DNA from 2 places in the Solwaraspora sp. WMMA2056 genome. Region 2 is predicted to be linked to the other one. Evidence: riboswitches for the same ligand, from Rfam matches in the RefSeq annotation. Region 2 holds a riboswitch; the other holds the start of a gene.

Region 1 (3,398 bases), 600 kb from region 2:
GCCAGGTCCAGTCGTTGCAGGTCCGGGCCGGAACTGGCCGCGTACCCCTCGGTGAAGATCGAGTACACCGCCTGCAGGACGCCGGGAAGGCGCTGCGGCAGCTCGTCGACGCCGGGAACCCGGAACGGGATACGGGCGTCGCGGATCTTCCGTTTCGTCCGGACGATCCGCTGGGCCATGGTCGCCTCCGGCACCAGGAAGGCCCGGGCCACCTCGGCGGTGGTCAGCCCGGCCAGGCAGCGGAGGGTCAGCGCCACCCGGTCCTGCGCGGTCAGCGCCGGGTGGGCGCAGGTGAAGAAGAGCGCCAGGCGGTCGTCTGGCAACTCCTGGTCGCCGTCGGCCGCCGGCGCCGGATCGGCCCGGTCCGCCTCGGCCTGCAGGACGGCCAGCCGTAGTGCCAGGTTGCGGTCGCGCCGGATCCGGTCGACCGCCCGGCGCCGGGCGGTGGTCAGCAGCCAGGCGCCGGGTCGGGTCGGTACGCCGGAGACCGGCCAGTGCCGCAGGGCCGCCTCGACTGCCTCGGCGGCGACCTCCTCGGCCAGGTGCAGGTCACCGAAGCGGCGTACCAGGGTGGCGAGCAGCCGGCCGTGCTCCTCCCGGAACACGGCCTCCACCGAGGTCCGCACCGCGGCGACGGCTTCCTCGTCGCCATGGTGCTCCCGCCGCCCGTCGGTGACCATCCGCGCTCACATCCCGAAGTCGGCGACCGGCCGCACCTGCACGGACCCGCCGTCGCGGGCACCGGGCGAGCGGGCCGCCCAGTCCAGGGCGACGTCGAGGTCCGGCACGTCGATGATGTCGTACCCGCCGAGCACCTCGCGGGCTTCGGCGAACGGCCCGTCGGTGACGACCCGTTGCCCGTCGGGGTCGACCTTCACCGACGTGCAGGTGGTCAGGTCGGCCAGGGCGTTGCCGCTGACCCAGATCCCGGCGTCCTTCATCTCCTTGTCGTACGCCATCCAGTCCTCGACCGTGCACTGCGGCACGGTCGGCTCGGGGGCGTCGGTGGGCGCGCTGACGAACAGCAGCATGTACTTCATGGTTCTCCTCGCTGAGGCGTACGTCGCCATCTGCGGTAACGACGATCGGCGACCGGCCGGATCGACACCACCACCTCAACCGTCTTGAGACCGACCCGGGCCGGCGTCGTCGGTTTCGGCGAGGATGCCGTAGAGCTTGCGGCGGGTCTCGTCGAGCACCCGGACCGCCCGCTCGCGCTGCTCCGCGTTGCCGTTCATCAGCACGTGCCGCAGCACCTGCATCGTCTGCATCCCGGACTCGCGCACATCGTGCCAGCTGTCGACGGTCTCCGGGGCGAGCTCGGTCCACGGGGCGGCCTGCGCCGCCTGCTCGGCCTCGGGCCGACCGGCGTCGGTGAGCGCGTAGCGCTTGCGTCCGCCGCCGGCGCCTTCGGCAGTGCCGACGATCAGGCCCTCGTCCTCGAGTAGTTGCAGGGTGGGATAGATGGAGCCGGGGCTGGGGCGCCAGGCGCCCCCGGTGCGGGAGTCCAGTTCCTGGATCATCTCGTAGCCGTGCATCGGCCCGTCGACGAGCAGGGCCAGCACCGCGGCCCGCACGTTGGGTCGCCGCCGCCGACCGCCACCTCGGCCACCGCCGCCCATGCCCCGGCCACCGAACGGGCCGCCGGGCCCGAATGGCCCGCCCGGTCCGCCGGGTCCACCGAAGCCGGGCCCGAAGGGTGGGAACCCGGCGCCGCGCAGGAAGGCCCCTGGGCCACCCCGTGATCTGTCGCGTCTCATGTAAACCTCCACTGAAGGATCGTTGATACGTTCACGATATATCGGGAAGCTGTCGGCGACAACCCGGAGTGCCAAGTGAAATACGCGACACCCCGACACGACATGTAGGTGCCTACCGCGAAGCCACCCACCAGATATAGTCCCGGACGCAACTGGTTCGGCCGGGCAGCCAGCCCGGCCGAGGCAACAGGGAACCCGGCGCGAATCCGGGACTGCCCCGCAGCGGTGAGTGGGAACGACCGCCGTCGAGCACACTGGGCCACCCCGGCCTGGGAAGTGACGGCCAGTAGGTGACCGGCATGTCCGGTCCGGCCCACAAGTCCGAAGACCTGCCGTTGTGCCGGATACGCCGAACGCGTACCCGGTGGTCCGATCGCCGCGCGGGACGGCCGACGGCTGCGACGCGTTGGCCATCGCGCGTTCGCGCCCGTCTGCCTGCCCGCCCGGCCTCCCACGAGGCGATGCCAGGAGGCACCACAGGTGACCGTCGTCACACATCCCGCCGCTACCGCACCGGCGGCCACGCCCGGTCAGCAGCCGACCCGAATCCGCGACCGAGCGGGGACCGCCACGCCGGTCGACCCCGACCGACTCCGCGACGCGGTACGGCGCCACGCCGACGGCCTCGCCGACGTCGACCCGGGGCGGGTCGCGGCCAGGACGCTCAGCGGTCTCTACGACGGCATCACCACCGCCGAGTTGACCCGGCTGCTGATCCAGACCGCAGCCGACCTGATCGGCGAGGACCCGCAGTACTCCCGCCTGGCCGCCCGGCTGCTCGCCGACCAGATCGGCACCGAGGTCCGCCGGCAGGGCATCGGCTCGTTCAGCCAGGCGATCCGACTCGGGCACACCCACGGACTCGTCGGTGACGAGACGGCCCGGTTCGTCGCCGAGCACGCCGCCGACCTCGACGCCGCCACCGACCCGGCCGCCGACCGCCGGTTCGAGTACTTCGGGCTGCGGACCGTCTACGACCGCTACCTGCTGCGCCACCCCACCAACCGACAGGTGGTCGAGACACCGCAGTACTGGCTGCTGCGGGTGGCCTGCGGACTGTCCGACACCCCGACCGAAGCGGTCGACTTCTACCGGCTGATGTCGTCGCTGGCGTACCTGCCCAGCTCGCCGACGCTGTTCAACTCCGGCACCCGGCACACCCAGATGTCGTCGTGCTTCCTGGTCGACTCCCCCCGCGACGAGCTCGACTCGATCTACGACCGGTACGCCCAGGTGGCGAAGCTGTCCAAGTACGCCGGTGGGATCGGCATCTCCTGGTCCCGGATCCGCTCGCGGGGTGCGCTGATCCGGGGCACCAACGGACTGTCCAACGGGATCGTGCCGTGGCTGCGCACCCTGGACGCCTCGGTGGCCGCCGTCAACCAGGGCGGCCGACGCAAGGGCGCGGCCTGCGTCTACCTGGAGCCGTGGCACGCCGACATCGAGGAGTTCCTGGAGCTGCGGGACAACACCGGCGAGGACGCCCGGCGCACCCACAACCTCAACCTGGCCAACTGGATCTGCGACGAGTTCATGCGCCGGGTCGACGCCGACGCGACGTGGTCGCTGTTCAACCCGGCCGACGTACCGCAGTTGCCCGACCTGTACGGCGCCGAGTTCGACACCGCGTACCGGGCC
Region 2 (3,398 bases):
ACGCCGGGCCGGCCGCCGCCGGGGCGGTCGCCGATCCGGCTGTGCTGTCGTCGTCGCGGTCGGCACCCTCCCGGCCGGCACGGCTCTGACCTTCACGGCCGTCGCGGCGGGCACCCTCCTGGCCGTCGTGGCCTTCACCGTCACGGCCGTCGCCGCCGCCGTCGGCCGCCTGCGGTGGGGGTCCGTCCGCGCGGGTCGGCGGCGTACCGTCCGGCGGTGCGGGACGTCCCGGGGGCGGAGGTGCGGGGTCCGGATCGTCGTCGGGACACTCGTCACGCAACACCTCGTCGAGACGCTGCGCGTCGGCACCGGGCGGATCCAGCGGATCCCGTCGCCGCCGGTGTGGCAGGGCCAGCCGTGCGGCGTCGGCGACCTCGGCGGCGCTGACCGCCGGCAGGTCACGCCAGGCGGCCAGGGCCACGGCGGCACGGGCCATCACGATGTCCGCCCGCAGCCCGTCCACCTGGTACGCCAGACAGATCCGGGCGATCCGGTCGATCTCCGCGTCCGGCAGGGTCACCGCCGGCAGGGCGGACCGCGCCACGCGTACCCGCTGTGCGAGGTCGTCGTCGGCGGACCGCCAGCGGGCCGCGAAGGCCGCCGGGTCGGCCTCGTACGCCAGCCGCCGACGCACCACCTCGGCCCGGTCGGCCACCTGCGTCGGCGCGGTCACCGAGACGACCAACCCGAAGCGGTCCAACAGCTGCGGGCGCGGCTCCCCCTCCTCCGGGTTCATCGTGCCGACCAGCAGGAACCGGGCGGCGTGGCTGACCGACACCCCGTCGCGTTCGACGTGCGCGCGACCCATGGCCGCCGCGTCCAGCAGCAAATCGACCAGGTGGTCCGGCAGCAGGTTGACCTCGTCGACGTAGAGCAGGCCCCGGTGCGCGGCGGCGAGCAGCCCCGGCTCGTACGCCTTCACCCCGGCGCTGAGTACCCGCTGAATGTCCAACGTCCCGACCACCCGGTCCTCGGTGGCACCGACCGGCAACTCGACCAGCGCCGCCGGCCCGCGTCGGGCGGTGATCGGCCCAGTGTGCGGACCATCGGGGCAGGCCGGGTCGGTGGCCGCCGGGTCGCAGCCGAACCGGCAGCCGGCGACCCGATCGACCGGCGGCAGCAGGCTGGCCAGGGCCCGGACCATCGTCGACTTCGCGGTGCCCTTCTCGCCACGGATCAGCACCCCGCCGATGCCGGGGTGCACCGCCGCGAGCAGCAGGGCCTGCCGCAGCTCGGGCAGGCCGACGATGGCGGTGAACGGGTACGGCGTCATGCCGGGCACCGACTGGTGCGCATGGTGAATCCCTTCCGCGGGTGTCCACGCCCGCGTGCCGGTGGACCAGGGAGCGGCCGGAGTCTCCTGGCTGCCGGATCGACATCACGTCCCGAGCCTTCCCGCCGTCGTGGCAGTGGCTGTCTCATGGGGACGTGACTCCCCGGTCACAGTGGCGGGACCGCCCCGGATTCGCACCGGGTTCCTCCGCGTACCGCTCGTGCCGGCCATGCTCCCCCACCACTCGGGTCACCGTCAATGTGGCCCCGGTCCCTGCGCTGGTCGTGGCGGTGGGCATTGTCCGGCCGGGCGGACCGGCGGTACGCTGCGCGGGCCACGGTGTTCGGGAAGCCGGTGTGATTCCGGCGTGGTCCTCGCCACTGTGACCGGGGAGTGTCCGTTCCACCACGCCACTGGGCCGACGAAGACGGCTTGGGAAGGCGGGACGGCCGCGACGATCCGGGAGCCAGGAGACCGGCCGTGGCACGCACCGCATCGCCACGAGGCATGGACGAGAGGATTCCCTGGCATGACTGCACCTTCTGTCGGCGGCGAGGTCACCACCCCCGCCATCCGCGTACCGCTGGCCGGCTGGCTGCTGGCCGCCGTCGCGGCGGTCGTCATCTACCTGGTCGCGCAGGACAACGGGCTGGTGCTGGCCGGCGCCGCCGAGTTCGTGCACGAGTTCACCCACGACGGCCGGCACGCCCTCGGCGTCCCGTGCCACTGAGCGGGGGTCGGCTCACATGAGCGGTCACCCGTTCGGCACCGTACTGCGTCGTGGTCTGCTCGCCGGGCTCGCCGCCGGGGTGGCCGGCGCGGCGGCGGCCCTGCTGATCGTCGAACCCCGGATCGAATCGGCGCTGGTCGTCGAGGAGGGCCGGGCCGCGCCGGGCGGCGGCGGGCACGGCCACGAGGAGGAACTGGTCAGCCGGGGCGTGCAGGTCCTCGGTGGACTCGTCGCGACCGTCGCGGTCGAGGTCTGCCTGGCGGTGATCGTCGCCGTGGTCTTCGGCGCGACCCGGCACCTGCTGCCCGGCCGCGACGACTTCCGCCGGGTCGGGCTGCTGGCCGGGCTCGGCTTCGTCGTGGTGGCGTTGCTGCCGGCCATCCGTTTCCCGGCGAACCCGCCCGGCGTCGGTGACCCCGACACCGTCAACCAACGCACCGGCCAGTACCTGTCGTTCATCGTCGCGGCGGCGGCGGTCACCTGGCTGGCTCTGCTGGTGCACCGGCGGCTGGCCGCCTGGTCGCGGCCCGCGCCGTACCGGGCCGTGGTCGCGACGGTCGTCGCCGTCGTCGGCTACACGCTGCTGCTGACGCTCTGGCCGGCAACCGGCGTCGAGGTGCCGGGCGACATCCCGGCGGCGCTGCTGTGGGAGTTCCGCCTGGCGTCACTGGCACAGCTCGCCACGATGTGGACGGTCCTCGGGGTGGTGTTCGGGCTGCTGCTCACCCCCGCCCGCGCCGGCCACCGGCGGCCGGTCACCGCCGACGTCGCGTGACGGAGGGTGCCGACGCCGCACGTACACCACTGGGGCAGTCGGCCCGGGTGACGGTCTGCCGGGGATGCTGTTGCGGTACCCGCCGCAAGCACCCCGACGTGGACCATGACCGCCAGCTCGACGTTCTGCGCACGGCCGGAGCGGTGCAGGTGTCAGAGTGCCTGAATGCCTGCGACCGGTCCAACGTGGTCGTGGTCCAGCCGGCACCACTGGCGCGTCTGCTGGGGGCCCGGCCGGTCTGGCTGGGCGGGGTGCTCGACGACGCGGCGGTGTCCGCCGTCGCGCGGTGGGTCACCGCCGGCGGACCGGGGCTGGCCGCGCCTCCCGACCAACTCACCGGGCTGCGGTTCGCCGCCCCCCGGTGGGGCAGGTCGACCCCGGAGTCCTGACGACGTCGCGCCGTCGCCGGCCGCCGTTGCCTGCCAGCCGCGCCGCCGTTGCTTGCCAGCCGAGTGGTCGCGGCTGGCAAGCAACGCCCCCGAACGTTCACCTGCCTGCACGACGGTCGTCCGTCCCGGGCGGTTGCGGCAAGTTCCGTCCCGAACTGGTTGCATGATTGTGCAACCGCCCCGAGCCGTGGGCTTCTCCACGACCGCATGGCTGTGTTGAGCTGATGTCTG

The links. Region 2 has a riboswitch for cobalamin ahead of O7608_RS21780 (VWA domain-containing protein). Riboswitches for the same ligand answer to the same signal wherever they lie in the genome.
Region 1: it holds a riboswitch for cobalamin, as region 2 does, so the genes downstream of both, O7608_RS24510 (ribonucleoside-diphosphate reductase subunit alpha) here and O7608_RS21780 (VWA domain-containing protein) in region 2, are expected to answer to the same signal.

What each region holds. Positions count from the first base shown of each region.
Region 1 covers NZ_CP128360.1:5,433,982-5,437,379, forward strand. Annotated here, with positions in the region: gene O7608_RS24495 (RNA polymerase sigma factor) at 1-680, opposite strand, end outside; gene O7608_RS24500 (YciI family protein) at 687-1,040, opposite strand; gene O7608_RS24505 (PadR family transcriptional regulator) at 1,116-1,760, opposite strand; cobalamin riboswitch at 1,896-2,111, shown strand; gene O7608_RS24510 (ribonucleoside-diphosphate reductase subunit alpha) at 2,196-3,398, shown strand, end outside.
Region 2 covers NZ_CP128360.1:4,834,258-4,837,655, forward strand. Annotated here, with positions in the region: gene O7608_RS21780 (VWA domain-containing protein) at 1-1,273, opposite strand, end outside; cobalamin riboswitch at 1,354-1,481, opposite strand; cobalamin riboswitch at 1,594-1,770, shown strand; gene O7608_RS21785 (CbtB domain-containing protein) at 1,803-2,003, shown strand; gene O7608_RS21790 (CbtA family protein) at 2,020-2,778, shown strand; gene O7608_RS21795 (hypothetical protein) at 2,877-3,167, shown strand.